DNA from 3 places in the Chryseobacterium cucumeris genome. Region 2 is predicted to be linked to each of the others. Evidence: riboswitches for the same ligand, from Rfam matches in the RefSeq annotation. Region 2 holds a riboswitch; each other region holds the start of a gene.
What was found. Region 2 has a riboswitch for S-adenosylmethionine ahead of JNG87_RS17810 (TonB-dependent receptor plug domain-containing protein). Riboswitches for the same ligand answer to the same signal wherever they lie in the genome.
Positions count from the first base shown of each region.

Region 1 (4,545 bases), 1.5 Mb from region 2:
TTCCACCCTGATGAATAACCTGGCGGAATGGGCTGAAATAGATCCTTTTCATCTTAACACCATCAGTTTGGGAGGCAGTGGATATGACATTGCAGTTGCAAAAGAAAAGTCCGCAGTGCTTTTCCAAAGTAAACCTGAGATAAAATATGAGAAAGTAGATTTTAATCCGTCCTTTAAAAATGAACTGATTTTTATTCATTTAAATCAGAAGCAGGATAGCAGAGAAGGAATCAATTTTTACAAATCAAAAAAGAAGTCTCCGGAACTGGTTGGTGAATTTTCGGATATCACAAAGAAAATTATGTTATGCGATGAATTGGAAAATTTTTCTGAACTAATGGTGATTCATGAGCGAAAAATTGCCGATTTTCTTGAAATACTCACAGTTAAAGAAAAATTTTTCTCAGATTGCCCTTCATTTGTCAAAAGTTTAGGCGCATGGGGTGGAGATTTTGTGATGAGTGCCAAATTTGGGGACTATAAGAACTATTTTTGGGAGAAAGGTTTTACAACTGTTTTTGAATGGGAAAATATAATTGGTTTATAATCAATACATTACAATCCTGTTTTTTTATTTGCCATTCTGACTTATATCAGTATATTTAAACCACCTTTAACAAATAATTAATATTATTTTTGTTGAAAGCAATAAAGAAATAGAAAATATAAGTAAAATGAAAAACACTAAAATCATCCAGGATTTAGAGAAATTAGGGATTAAAGGAAACTATGAAGTAGTGTATAATCCTTCTTATGAAGAATTATATCAGGCTGAAGTTTCTCCTGAAAATCAGGGGTTTGAGAAAGCTGAGCTTACAGAATCAGGCGCAGTATCAGTAAAAACAGGAATTTTCACAGGTCGTTCACCTAAAGACAGATATATTGTTCAGGATGATATTACAAGAGATACAATTTTCTGGGATGGTAAAGTAAACTTACCTACAACAGCAGAAATTTTCGGGTCTTGTAAAGAACTAGTGCTGAACCAGCTTGCCGGATCTAAAAAGATTTATGTAGTAGATACATTCTGCGGAACGAATGCGGATACGAGACTTAAAGTAAGATTTATCGTTGAAGTAGCATGGCAGGCACATTTTGTTACTAATATGTTCATTCGTCCTTCTCACTATGAGCTTGAAAACTTTGGCGAGCCGGATTTCACAGTAATCAACGGATCAAAAACTACCAACCCGAACTGGGAAGCTCAGGGATTAAATTCTGAGAACTTCATCATGTTCAACCTTACTGAAAAACTACAGATCATCGGAGGTACATGGTATGGAGGTGAGATGAAGAAAGGGATGTTCGCTATGATGAACTACTATCTTCCATTAAAAGGGATGGCTTCAATGCACTGTTCTGCAAACGTAGGAGAAAAAGGTGATGTAGCTTTATTCTTTGGTCTTTCAGGAACTGGTAAAACAACTTTATCAGCAGATCCTAAAAGATACCTTATCGGTGACGATGAGCACGGATGGGATAATAACGGAGTATTCAACTATGAAGGCGGATGCTACGCTAAAGTTATCGACTTATCTGCAGAAAAAGAACCGGATATCTTTGCTGCCATCAAGAGAGATGCACTTCTTGAAAACGTTGTTGTTAACAATGGAGTAGCGGATTATACAGACGGATCTATCACTGAGAACACAAGAGTTTCTTATCCGATTTATCATATCAACAAAATTGTATTGCCTTCCAAAGCAGGTCATGCCAAAAAGATCGTTTATCTTTCAGCAGATGCATTCGGAGTACTTCCTCCGGTTTCTATCCTGAATGAAGATCAGGCTCAATACCACTTCCTTTGCGGTTATACATCAAAATTAGCAGGAACTGAAAGGGGAATTACTGAACCTCAGCCATCTTTCTCTCCTGCATTTGGTGAAGCGTTCCTTACATTGCACCCAACAATGTATTCTAAAACATTAATCGGTAAAATGAAGGAGCACGGAGCTAAAGCTTATCTGGTGAACACAGGTTGGAATGGTACCGGAAAGAGAATTTCTCTGAAAGATACCAGAGCAATCATTGATGCCATCATTGACGGTTCTATTGACAATGCTCCTAAAACTCAGGTTCCGATCATGAACCTTGAAATTCCTACTGAATTGCCAAACGTTTCTACAGGTATTCTAGATCCTAGAGATACTTATGAGAACGCTTCAGAATGGGAAGAAAAAGCAAAAGATCTTGCTTCAAGATATATCAAGAACTTTGAGCAGTACTGTGATACTGAAGAAGGTAAAAAATTAGTAGCTTCAGGACCTCAATTGCAGGAACAGACTATCTAATAGTTATCTATTAACATATAAAAAGCCTCATCACTGATGAGGCTTTCTTATTAGTATTTTTTACAACTTTCAATCAATTCATTCTGTTCATCCAGTTTCAGGACTGTTGATTTGATTGATTCTTCAGTCAGATATTTTATAATCATAAAATGCTTTGAAGAAAAGTAAGACTTTCCGTCCAATATTTTATCTAAATACTTTGGAGTAGTGAAGGTCATCCAATATTTTGTTTTGTCAGAAAATTCAATGGTGACTTCTATAGCAGATTCAGTATCCTCTACTATTTCATCATCAATATGAATGGAAATAATTTCCGGTTCTTTCTCCAAGCAGAAATAAAACTTAGAATACCATCTGAGCTTACCTTCATCATTCCAGATTCTTATATTTTCAGCATTTATTTCTTCAACGATATAAGATTTTCTTTTTGTTAATTGCCCGGAATATATGCCAATACTTTTACAGTAAATCTTATCCTTTATCTTCATAAATTATTTTTCATAATCATCTTTGAAAATCTGTGAAATCCGTTGTTAAATAAAAAAGTATAAGTTATTTTAAACTTAATAAGGCCAACCGATACCCATCCATTCCAAAGCCTGATAAGACTGCATCCGTATTAGCTGCTGTTACAGATTTCTGTCTGAATTCCTCTCTTTTATAGATATTGCTGATATGAACTTCTACTTTAGGTTTTCTGATATTTTTTAAACAGTCTGCAATCGCATATGAATAGTGAGTATAAGCCCCGGGATTGATCACTACTGCATCGAAGTCATCCTCCTGAAGCCTGTTAATAAGCTCGCCTTCAATATTAGACTGGTAATATTTTATATCATGAGCCTGAAACTCGGATTTCAAATTTTCCAAATAACTTTCCATAGAAACATTTCCATAGATTTCCGGTTCTCTTGTGCCTAAAAGATTGAGATTAGGCCCGTTGATGATTAAAACTCTCATACCATAAAATTAAAAACTTTTTTTAATTAATGGCCAAAAATTTCAATGTGATGTAGATTTGTTTCAATTGAGTTTTTAACAATGATATTTGTCATATTTAAATAAATGATAAAGCTTGCAACTCCTTATTGTTATGGCTTTTATTAAAATTTTATGTTAATTATTAAAAATTTATCATGAAAAAATAATAAGTCTACTTGTTTTGTAGACTAAAAGTTTTTAGCTTTGCAACCATATTTCGATCGGCTTATAAAGAAAGATGGAGGGAACTGACCCTGTGAAGTCTTAACAACCTACCCTTAGGGCAAGGTGTTACGTTCAGCCTTTTAAGGAAAAATAAGCATTTGGTTTATCGTATTTATCGATGCCCTTTGCTGACTTTTCTGCAAAGGGTTAAATTTTAATATATGATAAATAAAATTGATTATGATTAGTAAAAATTTATTTAATTCTAAAGCCTGGATACCTCCGGTTGCGGCTTTTTTTCTGGGAGTCACCAGTGTAAGTGCACAGAATTCCAGACTGAAAAAAGATAGTCTTCATGAAAAGGAGCTTGATGAAGTCGTAGTGGTAGCTTACGGAAAAGCAAAAAGAAACAGCTATACCGGTTCTGTAGCCACCATTTCCAGTGATAAAATCAATAACAGACCTGTAACCAATATTACCAAAGCATTGGAAGGGCAGGTTGCAGGGATTCAGACCACCAGTGCCTCAGGGCAGCCGGGTGCGGTTTCTACTATCAGAATCAGAGGAATCGGTTCCATCAGTGCTTCCAGTGATCCTTTATACGTAGTAGACGGAATTCCTTTTGACGGAAATATTAACTCTATCAGCCCAAGTGATATTGAATCCATCAGTGTTTTGAAAGACGCTACAGCAAGTGCCTTGTATGGTTCAAGAGGAGCCAACGGGATTATTATCATCACTACAAAATCAGGGAAAAAAGGAGAAGCCAGAGTTAATTTTAATATCAGCCAGGGATTCTCCGGAAGAGCTGTCAAAGATTACGAACAGGTAAACACAGATCAGTACTTTCAATTATACTGGGAAGCATTAAGAAACGGATATCAGTCCGGTAAAGTTTCTTCTCAGCAGGCTGCTCAGATGGCAACAGATAATCTTGTTTCTAATCTTGGAATTAACCCATATGGAACTGCTTATCCAAAACCGGTGGGAACAGATGGAAAATTATTGTCAGGGGCATCACCACTCTGGAATGACGACTGGAGAGATATTTTACAGAGAGTGGCATCAAGAAACCAGGTGGATCTTGATATCAGCGGAGGAAGTGAGA
Region 1 is NZ_CP068760.1:700,074-704,618, reverse strand. Features, by position in the region: gene JNG87_RS03155 (GYDIA family GHMP kinase) at 1-547, shown strand, start outside; gene pckA (phosphoenolpyruvate carboxykinase (ATP)) at 675-2,291, shown strand; gene JNG87_RS03145 (hypothetical protein) at 2,342-2,779, opposite strand; gene JNG87_RS03140 (type II 3-dehydroquinate dehydratase) at 2,844-3,251, opposite strand; SAM riboswitch class I at 3,496-3,594, shown strand; gene JNG87_RS03135 (SusC/RagA family TonB-linked outer membrane protein) at 3,678-4,545, shown strand, end outside.
Region 1: another riboswitch for S-adenosylmethionine. It lies ahead of JNG87_RS03135 (SusC/RagA family TonB-linked outer membrane protein); the one in region 2 lies ahead of JNG87_RS17810 (TonB-dependent receptor plug domain-containing protein).

Region 2 (4,545 bases):
AAGTAGAAATATCTGCATAGGAATTATTAAAATACTGCTGCTGAAGTGAAGGAGCCCTGAATCCTGTCCCAACAGCGGCTCTTACCGCATAGTTTTTTACAAACTCATATCGTACCGCGAGTTTTCCATTCAAGGTGTTTCCGAAATCTGAATAATTTTCAAACCTGGCAGCAGCATCAATATTCAGTTTTTTATCCAAATCATAGGAAACATCTGCATATACTGCGGTGGAATGCCTGTCTTTCTTCAAGGCATTGTTGGGAGAAAATCCAATAAAGGATTGAGATCCTCCCGCACCAAGTACTGTTGATCCTTCAGTAGCTACATTTCCATCGATGTCATATTGGGTATAGGATGCTTCGTCACCCGCTTTAATCTGGTATTGTTCAAACCTGAACTCACCACCGAACGCAATATTGAAACGGTTTATATTTTTAGAAACATCAAGATTAATGGTATTCTGAAGGAAACTATGGGCGCCTGCATAAAAACTTGTGGGTGATTTTGCTCCCAGAGAAGCATTATTGGTGTTGCTTACCTTATAATTGAAGGTATTGCTCCCGAATGTATTACTAAGGTCAAATAGCCAGTTGTTAACATTATATTTTGCACCTACAGCATAGGAAACATCATATACCTGAGACCCAAGAACCGCCTGAAAACCGTTCGGATAAATGGATGAAACCACATTAGACTTTTCGCTTGGCAGTCTTCTGAAACCAAACCCTTCTCCTTCTTTAATACTGAAACCTCCGAAAGAATAGAGTTTAAAATGATCATTAAAAGGATATTCTGAATTGAAAAACAACTGTCCCTGTCTGATCTGGGCATCTCCGATCTGAAAATTGAAATCATCACGGGTCAATCCTCTTTTTTCAATTTCGGCATCATCCGCAGCTCTGGCTGCTTTTACCGCTTCAGCGTCACCTGCAAATTCATACGCAAAATTATCTCCGAAAATATCCAGATCGTGATTTTGAGTTCTTGTAGTTTTTCCTCTGTGGCTTAATTGCAGGGAAAGATTGATATAACCGTCTTCCTTTCCTAATGAAGCTCCGTAGTTGACTCCTGCCTGATACGTATCTCCATCATTTCTTCCACTTAATCCGTAAGTAAGGCTTGCTGAAGCTCCGGCATTTTTCTTAAGAATTATGTTGATCACTCCGGCAATAGCATCAGAACCATATTGTGCAGCAGCTCCGTCTCTTAACACTTCTATTCTATCAATAGCAATTACGGGAATGGTACTCAAATCTGTTCCTACGGAACCATTTCCTACAGTATTCTGATAATTGACCAATGAGGTTGTATGTCTTCTTTTTCCGTTAAGCAATACGAGAACCTGATCAGGGCCCATTCCTCTTAATGTTACGGGATCAATATGCTCTGTGCCATCAGAAGCAGACTGCCTCACTGCATTAAACGACGGAATCACATAATTAAGGAGATCCTGAGCAGTCATTTGGGGAGAACTTCTCTGGATTTTGTCAATATTAATTACATCTACAGGAACCGGTGTCTCCAGCTTTGTTCTTTTGACATTACGGTTTCCGACGATGATAATATCTTCGATCTGTTTTCCTTTTTCCTCACTTTCCTGAGCAGCTACCAGAATTGCTCCAAGCAATAGTACAGCTGTGCTTAATTTTTTCATTTTTGTTCTTGCCAATTAATACTACCAATCTGACGGATCTTTCCGCAGATACACAAGACTTCAAGAAATGGAATTCATATAGAGTATTGACTTCAATTATCTCTCCCAAAGGGTTGGAATTAGCACCTTTACACGCTGGAATTGTGCAGGTTGCTAAGGTTTCACCGGGCCAAATCCCTCCACCTTTCTTGATAAATCTACTGCAAAAGTAGACTATTTTTCTGAACTTACAAAAAAAGCAAATCTGCTGATCTGCAAATTTGCCTTTTATTTTGTATGGAACTTGTTTAAACTTTTTATTTTTGAACCATTAAGATTTAATAAGAGTTTAAGAGGATTAAGAGAAACTTAAAAATCAGAATGATTAACCTTAACTATACTTTATTTCTTAAACCTTCTTAATGGTTTTTAAGATATTAAATATTTTTTATAAGTCTAGACAACTAAATCTTTTGTTTTATTTAATAATCATCTTTTGAATGGCTATTCCTGTATCTGATTTCAACTGCACAAGATACGTGCCTGCCGGATAATCAACCTTCAAATTATAAGTTCCGCTCTCTTTATCGAGTTTGAAAGTATCCAGTTTTTTACCGGTCATATCAAAAATTGAAATTTCCCCATTTTTTGCTTTATTGAAAACCAGTTTAGCGATTCCATTTCGGACAGGATTATCTGCAATCTGAAGAGATAATTTGTTGGCGGCATTGACATCTGCTGTTGACAAAGCACCAGCGTAATTACCAAAGATTCTAAATTCTCCCGATTGTAAAGTGATTGGAGCTGTTGTGGAAGCTACATTTGAAATACTGTTGTCCATCAGATTCTGCCATTGACCTGTGTAAGGGAAATAAGGCACTACATTCTGTGCGGAAGTCGTGTAATTGGCCAATACGACAACATTCTTTATTCCTGTTGTAATAGAGGCATCATATACATAAATTCTTGTGATCAGACCATTGGGGTCGTTCGTAAGATTGTTGGATTCTATACTATAGGTTTTCGATTTAAAGACCTGATGACTGTTTCTGATGTTGATGATTTTAGCCCATGTATCGTAGACCGCCTTTCTATTCAGATCAGTATCATATCCGAGCGTAAATGCAACAGGTTTCTCATCGGTTCTGCATCCGCTGTCTATCGTACCGTTTGCACATCTGTTGATGCTGAATTCATATCCTAATTCTCCAAACTGCCAGATCATTTTCGGACCAGGGATAGTAAAGAACGTGGCCCCGAATGTTTTCATTCTTTCAAGAGCGGTATTCAGGTTTTTTACATCATAGCTTCCGTTCGCTGCACCGTATGCGAGGTTTTTAAACATCAGTCTTTCTTCATCGTGGCTTTCTCCATAGCCTACGGCACTCATATTGGTAAATCCGTGAAGACTGTGGTTCATTCGGTCGTAATTGCTGTTTTCCTTATATCCCATCGTATTCTGATTGTAAGGATCTGTCTGTTTATTCCAAAGCATAACGCCTTTTCCTTCTGCTATTCTGTAATTCGCCCATTGCTGTTCTTCTGCATCAGTTCCAAGGTGTTCGAAGATCATATAAGAATTGGGATCAATGGCCCATTGTTTATCAGCATAATTTTTCATGATATCCACTCTGTCCTGCTGGTAGGCATTGGTACAGGCCTCATCATTTTCAGAACAGCTTTGCGTAAATCCTTTGGTTAAATCCCAACGGAATCCGTCTATGTGATATTCAGTCAGCCATTGCTCAAGACATCTTTCAACATAATATTGCGTTGAAAGGCTGGTATGGTTAAAATCGTTAAATACATTGTATGAATGTTTCGGAACCTGATTAAAGTAAGGGTTGTTGGCTGCAACATTTCCATAGCCATCACCATCCGGATCAATATTCCAGAGTCTTACCAGAGGTGAACGTCCTGTTGCGTGATTAAATGCGACATCCAGAATGACTGCAATTCCGTTCTGGTGGCATACATCTACAAATTCTTTGAATTTTTCGGGAGTACCGTAGGCTTTGTCCAATGCATAATGAAAAGAAGTATTATATCCCCAGGAAAGATTTCCGTCAAATTCCATGATGGGAAGCAGTTCTATAGCATTGATTTTCAAATTCTTTAAATAGGAAATTTTATTGATCAGTGACTGCCAGTTCTTTTCCTGTGTGAAATCTCTCAATAATAATTCATACACTATAAGATCCTGTTTCGCAGGTCTTTGAAAATTGGTAACCTGCCAATTATAAGCGGTCTGGCCTGTTTTAAATGTTGACACTTCAAAACCCTGCCCGGCAGGAAATGCTGGTAAGTTTGGATAGGTAGAAGCGGAAATCCACGGATCATCATAAGAGGAAAGAATTTGTGGAGAATAAGGATCTGCTACTTTTCTCAAATCGTTTGTTCTGTATTGGAAGGTATAAAGCTGCTGAGGAGTGATTCCATTGAGTTCAATCCAGTACAGATCGGGATTTGTGGTGTCTTTTTTCATTAAATAGGTATCATTCACCGTCCAGTTATTGAAACTTCCTATGACATGAACAAAACTTTTCCCCGGAGCATATAAAGCCAATCCCACCTTGGTAGGATCTGTCGGATGGTAATTGATTCCCTGTCTGATCCAGTTGGGTATTGCCTGGGAAACAACATTTCTCGGAACCTGTACAATGAATGCTGCCGTTTTGGAATTGGTTCCCTGTGTCGCCACAAGTTCCATATTTGCATCCTGGGTAACCGTATAACTATAAGAATAAGACTGTGAAGGTGTTGTGGTTGAATTGACAACAGTTCCGTTGGCTTTTAACTGAAATGTAGCATTGGTACTTGCCGTCGCCGTAATAGTAATGGAATTCCCCACAGGAACTGAAGTAAGGCTGTTCGCCAATGGATTTGTAAGCGTTAAGTTTAAAGTCCCTACG
Region 2 is NZ_CP068760.1:3,988,126-3,992,670, forward strand. Features, by position in the region: gene JNG87_RS17810 (TonB-dependent receptor plug domain-containing protein) at 1-1,654, opposite strand, end outside; SAM riboswitch class I at 1,748-1,852, opposite strand; gene JNG87_RS17815 (alpha-amylase family glycosyl hydrolase) at 2,112-4,545, opposite strand, start outside.

Region 3 (4,545 bases), 630 kb from region 2:
AATAATATCCTTATTATGGAGATGATTCCATTCCGTATTTCTTACATATTCATTGAAATTTCTTGGGGCTTCAAAGTTGGGATCACCTTTCAGCCATTTTCCGATATTATAATGATAGAACTGCTTATTCCAGAGAAGTCCTGCAAAAGCCTGTCTCTGTACATTTCTCTCATCTTCGTTAACGGTATCATTCTGAATTTCCTGATAAAACTCTTCAGCTTCAGCCTGCCGGGTATTGAAAATTTCATCAAAGTTTTCAAAAGGATTATCATTTTCCTCAGGACATAATCTGAAATCAAAAACCTTTGATTCTCCGGCTCCGATAAGCTCATCGATCAGGAAAGAAGCTTTTGTCCCTTTCTTTGCGGGATTAATCGTATTTGCCTGGTGGGTAATAAAATGATTGATGCCATCTTTGAAATATGTATTTTCACCTGCAGGAGCTCCGTAAAGCTTAGAAGTATTGGTTTCATTATCACAAAATACGCTTTGTGCATTGGTATTTCGGGAATAAAGTTTTTTAATGGAGATACTGTCGTGTCCAATATTGATACTTCCGTCATGAGAAGCATTAAGCTCTGCCTTATAGGTGTTGTATCCCCATTTCCAGTTGTTTCTGAACCATACAGTAGGCGCTACCAGAATAGGTGCTTCATGCTGACTTCGGTTACAGACCGTTACTCTGGCAAGAATATCATTGTGATCGGCCTTGCAATATTCAATGAAAATATCAAAATATTCATCATTATCGAAAATTCCGGTATCGAAAATTTCATATTCCGGTTCCTTTTTACTGCGTCTTCCGTTTTCTGCAACAAGTTCATCGTAAGGAAATTCATTGATGGGATATTTATAAACCATTTTCATATAACTATGAGTAGGTGTATTATCCAGATAATAAAAGATTTCTTTGATGTCTTCCCCATGATTACCCTGAGGATTGCTCAAACCAAAGAATCGTTCCTTTACCATTTTGTCTTTCTTGTTCCAGAACGAAAAAGCAAAACATAAAAGCTGCTTTACATCAGAAATTCCGGCAATACCTTCTTCACCCCAACGGTAGGCATAGCTTTCTGCATTATTATGGTTGGTAAAATTCCAGGCATTCCCGTTCGGGCTATAATCTTCGCGTACATTTCCCCACTGCCGGTTGCTTACATAAGGTCCCCAGTTTTTCCATTTGGTATCTTGTAATCTATCTTTTTCGGCGGTCATATCTCATCACTTTTCCATACGAAGTTAGTTTTTTTGAGAAGTAATTCCAATTTTTTTCATCTGAATAATTATTAATATACTCTTGGAATACTTGTATTTAAGGGCTTTTTTAAATATTAAAATAATTTTTTTTTGAAATTAAAAGAAAAGAACTACCTTTGCACCATTCGTTCATTCAAATATTGAAAATGTTATCAAGAAAGGTTGAGGGATTAGACCCTATGAAACCTTAGCAACCCTTTGCGCAAGTAAAGAAGGTGCTACGTTCTACCAAAATAATTTTGGACAGATAACTTACTGAAGTTCTTTTCAGCCATTTCCTGTGGCATTTTCAATTGTATTAAAATTTAATAGAATTGAAAACAGAACTAAACTATATTAATCTTACGTATCAAACTCATTCCCAAAAGGAATACCATATCTCATTAAGCTATCAGCTTTTTGGGAAAGATCTGTTTACAGCCCCTGTTGTCTTAATCAATCATGCTCTTACCGGAAATTCAAACGTATCCGGAGAAAAAGGCTGGTGGAAACAGCTGGTGGGAAAAAATCAGATTGTTGATACCGATCAATATACCGTTCTGTGCTTCAATATACCAGGAAACGGATACGACGATTTTTTAATTGAAGATTATGAAGACTTTACTCCTTCAGATATCGCTGCGATATTTCTGAAAGGACTTGAAGTTTTACAGATCAAAAATTTATATGCCATTATAGGAGGCTCTCTGGGAGGAGGTATTGCCTGGGAAATGCTTGCCCAGCAGCCGGATCTTGCTGAGATTTTTATTCCTATTGCCTGCGATTACAGAACACACGACTGGCTTCATGCACAGTGTCTGGTTCAGAAATTTTTATTAAATGATAAGGAAGAACCATTACAGAAAGCAAGAATTCATGCCATGTTGTGCTACAGAACACCGCAGTCGCTCAATGACAGATTTCAAAACCAATATAATCAGGACAAACAACGCCTGGAATCAGAAGACTGGCTGGTTTATCATGGTAATGCACTAAACGAAAGATTTAGTTTAAAAGCTTACAAATTGATGAATCATCTCTTGATGAATATAAATGCTGCTGATACAGCACTGGAGAACATACAGGCACGAATGCACATGATCTCCGTAGATACAGATTTATTTTTCCCGGCTTCTGAAATCCGAATGTGTTTTGAAAACTTAAAAGAGAAAAATAAAGATGTTTCTTATCACGAGATCCAATCTATACACGGGCATGATGCCTTCCTAATGGAATATCAACAATTAAATAATATCATTAAAAACATTTTATAGAAGTAATGAAAAATGCTAACGAAATAAAATTTTTGAAGAACAGATCAATCGTTAAATTTGAAGGAGAAGATTTCCTGGGAGAAATCGGGATTGACGGACGAATTTTTAAAGCGCTTACTTTGGCGCGTATCAGTGTAGGAGTAATCTCTCAGCAGGCCGTAGAAAACGGAATTTCTATCCTGGTTCATGAAAATGATGCAGAGAAGGCAGTGGCTTGTCTTATCGATGAATTTGAAGCAGAAAGAAAGTCAGGAAAAGTTTCCCAGATCTATAGTATCAATAATGTTTCTGTCATTGGTTTTGTAGCAGAAGATTTTAATAAAGTCTTTGCTGAGCTGGCAAGAAATAATGTTTTTCCATTGCTTTTGAACCAGGTAGCAGGAGAAAACAGAGTCAATATCGTAGTGACGTCTTCACAGGATGAAAAAACAAGAAACATCATAGAATCTGAAATTTTCAAAAAACCGAAAACCGTTCATCTGGCCATTATTGGCCATGGAAATGTAGGAAAAACCTTGATAGAACAGGTACTTGAATCTGCAGAAGAAATTAAAAAACGTAAAAAAATAGACCTTAAAGTAGTTGCGGTAGCCAATTCAAAGAAAATTGCCTTCAACAAAAAAGGATTTGATGCCCATTGGAATGATGAGGTTTTAACAGCAGAGCATCCGTCAAACGTGGAAGAACTGATTAATTTCTCTAATGAAAATCAACTGGAGAACCTGATTGTTGTGGATAACACTGCAAGCAAGGATTTTGTTAAAAACTATCACGCTTTGGCAGAAAACGGGTTTGATCTGGTTTCTTCCAACAAAATTTTCAATACCCTTCCGATTGAAGAATACAGAAAACTAAGATATACGTTGAATAAAAACAACAGACGGTATTTGTATGAAACCAATGTAGGAGCAGGATTACCGTTAATTGATACCATCAAGTTACTACACCTTTCAGGAGAAAATATCACAAGAATTAAAGGCGTATTCTCAGGAACACTGAGCTATGTTTTCAACAATTTTTCTTTAAGAGATGATAAATTTTCAACCATCATCAATGAAGCTTTGGAAAAAGGATACACCGAACCTGATCCAAGAGAAGACCTTTCAGGAAACGATGTAGCAAGAAAATTATTGATTCTGGCAAGAGAATTAGACTTAATCAATGAATTTGATGATATCAGCATTCAAAATCTGGTTCCTGAAAATTTACTTGAAGTTTCAAAATCAGAATTCCTTTCAAGACTAGAGGAGCTTGACGAAGAATACCAGAAAATAAAAGAAAACCAGGAACCTGGACATGTATTGAGATATGTAGGTGATCTGCACGGAGATTTACAGAAAGATAAAGGTGAACTGGATGTAAAACTGGTTTCTGTTCCTGCAACTTCAGCATTGGGACAACTGAAAGGTTCAGACTCCATCTTTGAAATCTACACAGAAAGCTATGGAGAAAATCCAATCGTGATTATGGGAGCCGGAGCTGGTGCAAAGGTAACCGCAAGAGGAGTATTCGGAGATATTTTAAGAGTAAGTGAAACAAAATAATATTTAATGTAACAATCTAATAATGTACCAGTTTACCAATAATTGGTGTCGTTATTCTGAGCAAAGCGAAGATTTTAATTGGTACATTGTTAGACTGCTATTTTGGTAAATTAATTAAAACTATATGGAAAATTTTGAAACATCAGCAATAAGAACCCAGACGGAAAGAACTCAGTTTGATGAGCATTCTACGCCGCTCTATCTTACCTCCAGCTTTATATTTCAGGATGCGGAGGATATGAGAGCAAGCTTTGCAGAAGAAAAACCAAAAAACTTATACAGCCGTTTCTCTAATCCAAACGTAACCGAGTTTACAGATAAGATCGCTAAAATGGAAGGTGCAGAAGCAGGATATGCCTTTGCAACAGGAATGGCAGCCATCTATTCAACATTTGCAGCATTGCTAAACGCTGGAGATCATATTGTGAGCTGCCAGTCAGTATTCGGGTCTACCCACACTTTGTTTACCAAATATTTCCCGAAATGGAATA
Region 3 is NZ_CP068760.1:4,613,686-4,618,230, reverse strand. Features, by position in the region: gene JNG87_RS20675 (MGH1-like glycoside hydrolase domain-containing protein) at 1-1,215, opposite strand, end outside; SAM riboswitch class I at 1,404-1,511, shown strand; gene JNG87_RS20670 (alpha/beta fold hydrolase) at 1,572-2,510, shown strand; gene JNG87_RS20665 (ACT domain-containing protein) at 2,516-4,054, shown strand; gene JNG87_RS20660 (O-succinylhomoserine sulfhydrylase) at 4,179-4,545, shown strand, end outside.
Region 3: another riboswitch for S-adenosylmethionine. It lies ahead of JNG87_RS20670 (alpha/beta fold hydrolase); the one in region 2 lies ahead of JNG87_RS17810 (TonB-dependent receptor plug domain-containing protein).